One region of the Actinomyces gaoshouyii genome, then DNA from elsewhere that is predicted to be linked to it. Evidence: riboswitches for the same ligand, from Rfam matches in the RefSeq annotation. Region 1 holds a riboswitch; the other holds the start of a gene.

Region 1 (3,395 bases):
CATGAGCATCCACCCGCCCTGGTCCGTGATGGCCAGGACTGCGCCAACGGCGTCGACGTGACCTTGGACGATGTGACCGTCGAGGCGGCCGCCCGCGGGCACGCAGCGCTCCAGGTTGACGCGGCTGCCGGCGCCGAGGGAGCCGAGCGTGGTGCGCTGAAGGGTCTCGCCCATGAGGTCGGCGGCGAAGGCGCCGGGGGCGGGCACGGCGGTCAGGCAGACCCCGTTGACGGCGAGCGAGCCGCCGTCGGGGAGGTCGGCGATGAGCTCGCCCGCATCGATGATGAGCCGGGTGACGCCGGGGCGATTAGTGGGCGCGAGGTCGAGCACGGTACCCGTGCCGGCGATGATGCCTGTGAACATGGGGGTCCTTCCGTATGGGGTCAGTGGGCGCGCGGGGAGGCGGTGCAACGGATGACGATGTCGTCGCCGAGGAGGACGGGCGGGCAGTCTGGCTGGAAGCGATGGGCGCCGGCGAGGGTGGCGATACCGAGGTCGCCGACGGCGCCGCGGCCGGAGCCCAGGAGGAGGGGTGCGATGTGGACGATGAGCTCGTCGACGAGATCCGCGGCGAGGAAGGCGGTCAGCACGGTGGCACCTCCCTCGATGAGGACGTGTCCGATGCCGCGCTCGGCGAGAACAGCGAGGGCTTCGCGGGGATCGCGGGTGGGCAGGTGGAGCCAGTGGTCGTCGGCGCGCAGGGCGGCATCCGAGGGGACGGGGCGCAGGCCCATGACGCAGCGCAGCGGCTGGTGGATGGGGGACGTGGAGGCGCTGGAAGCACCCGAGCCGACGCGGGCGGTGAGGCGGGGGTTGTCGGCAGCGAGGGTGCCCGAGCCGACGAGGATCGCGCCCGCCCGTGCGCGCAGGTCGTGGCCGGAGGCTCGGGCGGCGGGGCCGGTGATCCACTGGCTGGTGCCGTCGGCGGCGGCGATGCGCCCGTCGAGGGTCATGGCGGTCTTGGCGGTGACGAAGGGGCGGCGGGCGCGGGCGCACTCGAGCCAGCGGGCGTTGAGGACGGTGGCCTCGGAGGCCAGGAGACCGCTGCGGACCTCGACGCCGGCAGCGCGAAGGGCGGCTGCCCCACCGGAGGCGGTGGGGTTCGGGTCGTCGATGGCGTGGATGACGCGGGGGATGCCAGCATCGATGATGGCCTGGGCGCAGGGCGGAGTGCGGCCGGTGTGGCCGCAGGGCTCGAGGGTGACGAGGAGCTCGGCTCGGCTGAAGTCCGCTCCGGCGTGGCGGGCGGCGTCGATGGCGTCGACTTCCGCATGGGGCGTGCCGGCGCCCCGGTGGTGGCCGACCGCGATGATCCGCCCGTCGATGAGAATGGCCGCGCCCACGAGGGGATTGGCGCCGCGGGGGCCCTGGCGGGCGGCCTCGAGGGCCGCGGACATGGCCTCGCTCTCGGCACGCGTCCAGGTCGATTCGCGCGGGTTCCCGCCTCTCACTTCCTGCTCCTCTCGGCTGCGGGGCGAGGGGAGGGCGGCGCGTTCTACGCGAGGCGCGTTGGGACGGCGGCCCCGGGTGGGGCCGATGCGGCCAGCGCGCCCATGCTCCCTCCCATCCAGACTTTCACTGTCGGCTCTGGAGTTCCACCAGATCAGCCGGTTGTCGAGCGGATCGACCACCGGGTCGCGGGCTGTGACCGCCGGTACGGAATCTCACCGTCCCCGGGACATGACGCGAACAGTCTGCCACAGGCTGTGGGAGCGCGCCATCGTGCTGTGCCGTCCGGTCGAGGCCGATGAGTGGTGTCATCGGAGCGGTTGCCATGGTCGTGCCCCGTGACGGTGTGGTGGGTGGGCGAGTTGGCCCACGCCCCGTTCGGCTGGCGGCCGATGGTCCTGCGGGTGGGGTTGCGCCGTGAGCGCCTCCCCGGCTGCGCGCACATGTGGCGCCAAGACCCCACCCGCGCCGCATCACCGGACGGCATTCAAGACCTGACCGGCCACCCACCCCCCGACATAGCGCGACAGCCCCTCCCCCGCGCCGAGCATCGACGATCGCGCTCAGGAGCGCAACGCCCGCATCGCTGTCACGGTCTTCCCCTCATCATGCTCGCGGCCCTCCTGCCGCGCTCCTCGCCCCCGCGACTTACCGACCGCTCGCCGAGCACATGACGCCGCTGCTGGCCGTGGCGTACATGGTGGTGCCGGCCGCCCTCGACGCAACCAGCACCACCACCGTCGTTCACAGCATGCAGCTCACGCAGCCCTGGACCTCGGTTCCCTCGAGGGCGGCCTGGCGCAGGCGGATGTAGTAGAGCGTCTTGATGCCCTTGCGCCACGCGTAGATCTGGGCGCGGTTGACGTCGCGGGTGGTCGCGGTATCGGGGAAGAACAGCGTGAGGCTCAGGCCCTGGTCGACGTGCTGCGTGGCCGCGGCGTAGGTGTCGATGATCTTCTCCGGGCCGATCTCATAGGCGTCCTGGTAATACTCCAGGTTGTCATTCGTCATGTAGGGCGCCGGGTAGTAGACGCGCCCGATCTTGCCCTCCTTGCGGATCTCGATCTTGGCCACGATCGGGTGGATCGAGGAGGTCGAGCCGTTGATGTAGGAGATCGAACCGGTGGGCGGCACCGCCTGGAGATTGCGGTTGTACAGGCCGTGCTCCCTGACCTTGGCGGCCAGGCGCGCCCAATCCTCGCGAGTGGGCACGTGCACGCTGGAGGCCTCGAAGATGGCCTTGACCTTCTCCGTGACGGGGACGAAGTCCTGGGTGGTGTACTTGGTGAAGAACTCGCCGCTGGCGTAGGCGGAGTCCTCGAATCCCACGAAGGTCCGGCCCCGCTCGATCGCCAGGTCACAGGAGGCGTCCAGAGCCGCGAAGAGGACGGAGGCGAAGTAGACGTTGGTGAAGTCCAGGCCCTCCTCGCTGCCGTAGAAGATGGACTCGCGCGCCAGGAAACCGTGCAGGTTCATCTGACCCAGGCCAATGGCATGGGACTCGTGGTTGCCACGGTCGATCGAGGGGACGCTGGGCAGATGCGTCTGGTCAGAGACGGCGGTCAGTCCGCGTACAGCCGTGCGGATGGTGCGCGCGAAGTCCGGGGAGTCCATGGTCTTGGCGATGTTGAGGGAGCCCAGGTTGCAGGAGATGTCCTTGCCGATATAGGCGTAGGACAGGTCCTCGTTGAGCCGACTGGCCTCGGAGACCTGCAGGATCTCGGAGCACAGGTTCGACATGACGACTTTGCCCTTGATGGGGTTGGCCTTGTTGACCGTGTCCTCGAACATGACGTACGGATAGCCGGATTCGAATTGGATCTCGGCCAGCGTCTGGAAGAAGATGCGGGCGTTGATCTTCTTCTTCTTGATCCGGCCGTCGTCCACCATCTCGCGGTACTTCTCGGTGACGTTGATATCCGAGAAGGGGACCCCGTAGACGCGCT
Region 2 (3,395 bases), 1.2 Mb from region 1:
GACGTCGTCGGGCTCGCCCTCGACTACTGCGTGCGCGCCACCGCCCTCCAAGCGGCGGCCCTGGGCTACACCACCCGGGTGCTCACCGATCTGACGGCGCCCGTCAGCGAGCGCAGCGCACCGACGGTCCTTGCCGAGCTAGCCGTCGCCGGTGTGGAGGCTCTGGACTCAGGCAGAGCGGATCTCTGAGGCCACCCGCTTGCCCCGCCGGGCCAGGCTCTCGGCGCGGACCACGGGCCAGAGCTCGGAGAGCAGCATCGCCGCCAGCACCAGCCCGCCGCCGGCCAGGAGCCGCCAGGTCATGGGCTCCTGACCGGCGAGGATCGCGAACAGCGAGGCGAAAACCGGCTCGAAGGTCATCACCACCACTGCCCGGGTCGCGCTCATCCGCGCCTGCGCCCAGGTCTGGAGGAGGAGGGCCAGCAGGCCCGAGGCCAGCGCCATCCACAGCAGCGGGCCCCACACGCCCCGCACCATTGGCACGCGAACCCCTCCCGGCAGCGCCGCCGGCCACAGGACGGCGCAGATTCCGAGCATCTGCAGCGCGGTCAGGCTCAGGGGGTCCTGCCCCTGGACGAGGGAGCCCAGGAGCACGATATGCAACGCGTAGAGGAACGCTGAGGCCAGGAGCAGTGGGATGCCCGCGCCCACGGCGAGGCCGTCGAGGCTCAGCGCGCTGACTCCGCCGAGCGCCAGGACGGCCGCCACCCATGTCGCCCGGGACACGCGTGCGCCCAGAAGCACCAGCGCGAGCATCGGCGTGATGACCACGTACAGGGCGGTGACGAATCCCGCCGTCGAGGCCGGCGTGTAGCGCAGCCCCACCGTCTGGGCGATCTGCGCCAGCCCGTAGACCGTGCCCACGCCGATCCCCGTGAGCGCCCGCCCCCGGTTCAGCGCGCGCAGGCGCCGCCAGGACAGCGCGCAGGCCACGCCTCCCGCGATCGCGAAGCGCACCGCCAGGAAGTCCGCCGCCCCCACGAGGCCGAGGGCGTCCTTGAGCATGAAAAAGGTCGATCCCCAGATCGCAGTGACCAGGAGCAGGGAGGCCGTGGGGAGGAGTGCTGGTCCGACCGTGCGGTACGACGGCGTCGCAGCACTGCGCGGCATGACGACCTCCGGGGCGAGATGGGAGAAGGAGCAGCTTACTCCTCCCGATAGTAGATCCGACACCACGCACTCACCGGTCCGGCGGTGTCTCGGCGCGCCCGGCCGACCTCGTCATGGGACCAATGCGCACATGGTGCGCCTCCATCGCGCCGTTGGGCCGCGCGGGCCTCCTCGGGGTAGAGTCGCCTCAGCAACGTGCTCCGGGGTCGGTGGAAATCCGAGCCGGCGGTGAGAGTCCGCGACCCGAGCCCTCCGCTCGCCGGGCGGATCGGCTCGGCTGAGCCGGTGGGATTCCGGCACCGACGGTGAGAGTCCGGATGGGAGGAAGCACGGGGCGGCCGCGTGGGCCGGATCGGCCACGCGCAGGAGCTACCAGCGCCGGCCGCCACGGGCGCCGCTGGCCCGCCACCCCGGAGAGCGCCCCTGGGGCCACCCGGGGGGGGAGCCCGGAGGAGAACCGACGTGCCAGGCGGCAGCAGCCCCAGCGCCACGAGCGCGGAACGACCCTCGTGGCGCGGCAGGCGACGGAGTGACGAGCACCGCGGGCCCCTGCCCGCGCTCCTGGTGGGCGCCGTCGTCCTGCTGCTCTGGCTCGCCTTATCCCGCAGCGGCGCCATCCCGCAGATCCTCCTGCCGGCCCCGCTGCGCGTCCTGGAGCGCCTGTGGATGGCCACCACGAAAGCCGGCTTGCTCGACTACGCCTGGGTGACGCTCCGCGAGGCGGTGCTGGGCTGCGCCGGCGCGGCCGCCTTCGCGATCCCCCTGGCCTGGATGCTGCACCACTGGGAGCTCTTCCGCCGCGCGGTGCTGCCCTACGTGGCGGCCAGCCAGGCGGTTCCCGCGATCGCCATCGCCCCCCTGCTCGTCCTGTGGATCGGCTACGGCACCGTGCCGATCGTCGTCCTGTGCGCCTTCATGGTCTTCTTCCCGATCACCGTCGCCATCCTGCTGGGCCTGCGCGGGCTGGACACCGACGTGCTCGACGCTGCCCGCCTCGACGGCGCGCACGGCTGGACGATGATCATCCATATGGAGGCGCCCATGGTCCTGCCGGCGATCCTCGCCGGCGTGCGCACGGCCTTCACCCTGTCCATCACCGGCGCCGTCATCGGAGAGATGGTCATGGGTGGCGACGGCATGGGACAGCTGCTGTCCATCCAGCGCGACGCCGTCGACACCACCGGCCTGTTCGCCACCATCACCCTGCTGTGCGCCATGGCCACCACCGTCCACTGGCTGCTGCTGGCTGCCGAGCACCGCAGCCGGACCGTCGCCGCCCTGCGCGGGCGGCGCGCCACCTGACCGCCTCTGAGCGCCGACCCGACCGAACCGCCCCGCGACCCGCGCAGCCCAAGGAGAATACCGTGACCAGCCAGCCCTCCCGCCCCCGCCTCACCCGCAGGGGCCTCATCGCCTCAGCCCTGGCCCTGACCGGGGGCGGCGCCCTGGCCGCCTGCTCGTCCGGCACCGCCTCCCAGGTCCTCAGATCCGGCGGCGCGGCGACGGGCGGAGCGCTGACCATCGGCTTGACCTACACGCCGAACATCCAGTTCGCGCCCTTCTACATGGCCCTGGCCAATAAGGATTACGAGTCGTCCGTCGAGCTGCGCCACCACGGCGGCTCCGAGGGGCTCTTCGACGCGCTGCTGGCCGGCACCGAGCAGATGGTCATCGCCGGGGCCGACGAGGCGGTGGTCGCGGCCTCCAACGACTCGCCGCTGGTGGTCATCGGCGGTTACTACCAGCGCTACCCGGGATGCGTCATCGCCCGCGAGGACTCCGCCGTCGCCTCGCTCGCCGACCTCGAGGGCCGGGTCGTGGGTCTGCCCGGGCGCACGGGGGAGAACTGGTACGCCCTCCAGGTGGCGATGCGGAGCGCGGGATTGAGCGAGTCCGACCTGACGATCCTCGAGATCGGCTTCACCCAGCAGGCCGCCCTCGCCCAGCCCAAGCCCGACACGGGGGACGCCTCGAGGCCCGACGCGATCATCGGCTTCTCCAACAACGACGCCGTCGGCCTCAAGGAGTCAGGGGTGGCCGTGCGCACTATCCCCGTCGGTGATGACATCCCCCTCATCGGTGCCTCCCTGGTCACCACGCGGGCAGTCCTGGAAGCGCGCCGCGCCGAGCTCGACGCCGCCGTCATGGCCTCCTCGCGCGGCATGGCCGCCTTCGTGACCGACCCCGACGCCGCAGTGGCCGCGACCCGCCAGTACGTGCCCGACCTGGTGGACGACGCCCAGGCCGCGCGGGCCCGCGCCGTCGCCGTGGCCACGGCCGAGCTC

Evidence for each region. Region 1 has a riboswitch for FMN ahead of ribD (bifunctional diaminohydroxyphosphoribosylaminopyrimidine deaminase/5-amino-6-(5-phosphoribosylamino)uracil reductase RibD). Riboswitches for the same ligand answer to the same signal wherever they lie in the genome.
Region 2: it holds a riboswitch for FMN, as region 1 does, so the genes downstream of both, B6G06_RS04435 (ABC transporter permease) here and ribD (bifunctional diaminohydroxyphosphoribosylaminopyrimidine deaminase/5-amino-6-(5-phosphoribosylamino)uracil reductase RibD) in region 1, are expected to answer to the same signal.

Annotation. Positions count from the first base shown of each region.
Region 1 covers NZ_CP020468.1:2,276,955-2,280,349, forward strand. The annotation lists gene B6G06_RS09650 (riboflavin synthase) at 1-363, opposite strand, end outside; gene ribD (bifunctional diaminohydroxyphosphoribosylaminopyrimidine deaminase/5-amino-6-(5-phosphoribosylamino)uracil reductase RibD) at 384-1,451, opposite strand; FMN riboswitch at 1,552-1,684, opposite strand; gene nrdE (class 1b ribonucleoside-diphosphate reductase subunit alpha) at 2,194-3,395, opposite strand, start outside.
Region 2 covers NZ_CP020468.1:1,089,796-1,093,190, forward strand. The annotation lists gene B6G06_RS04425 (isochorismatase family protein) at 1-189, shown strand, start outside; gene B6G06_RS04430 (DMT family transporter) at 169-1,110, opposite strand; FMN riboswitch at 1,303-1,444, shown strand; gene B6G06_RS04435 (ABC transporter permease) at 1,573-2,412, shown strand; gene B6G06_RS04440 (ABC transporter substrate-binding protein) at 2,475-3,395, shown strand, end outside.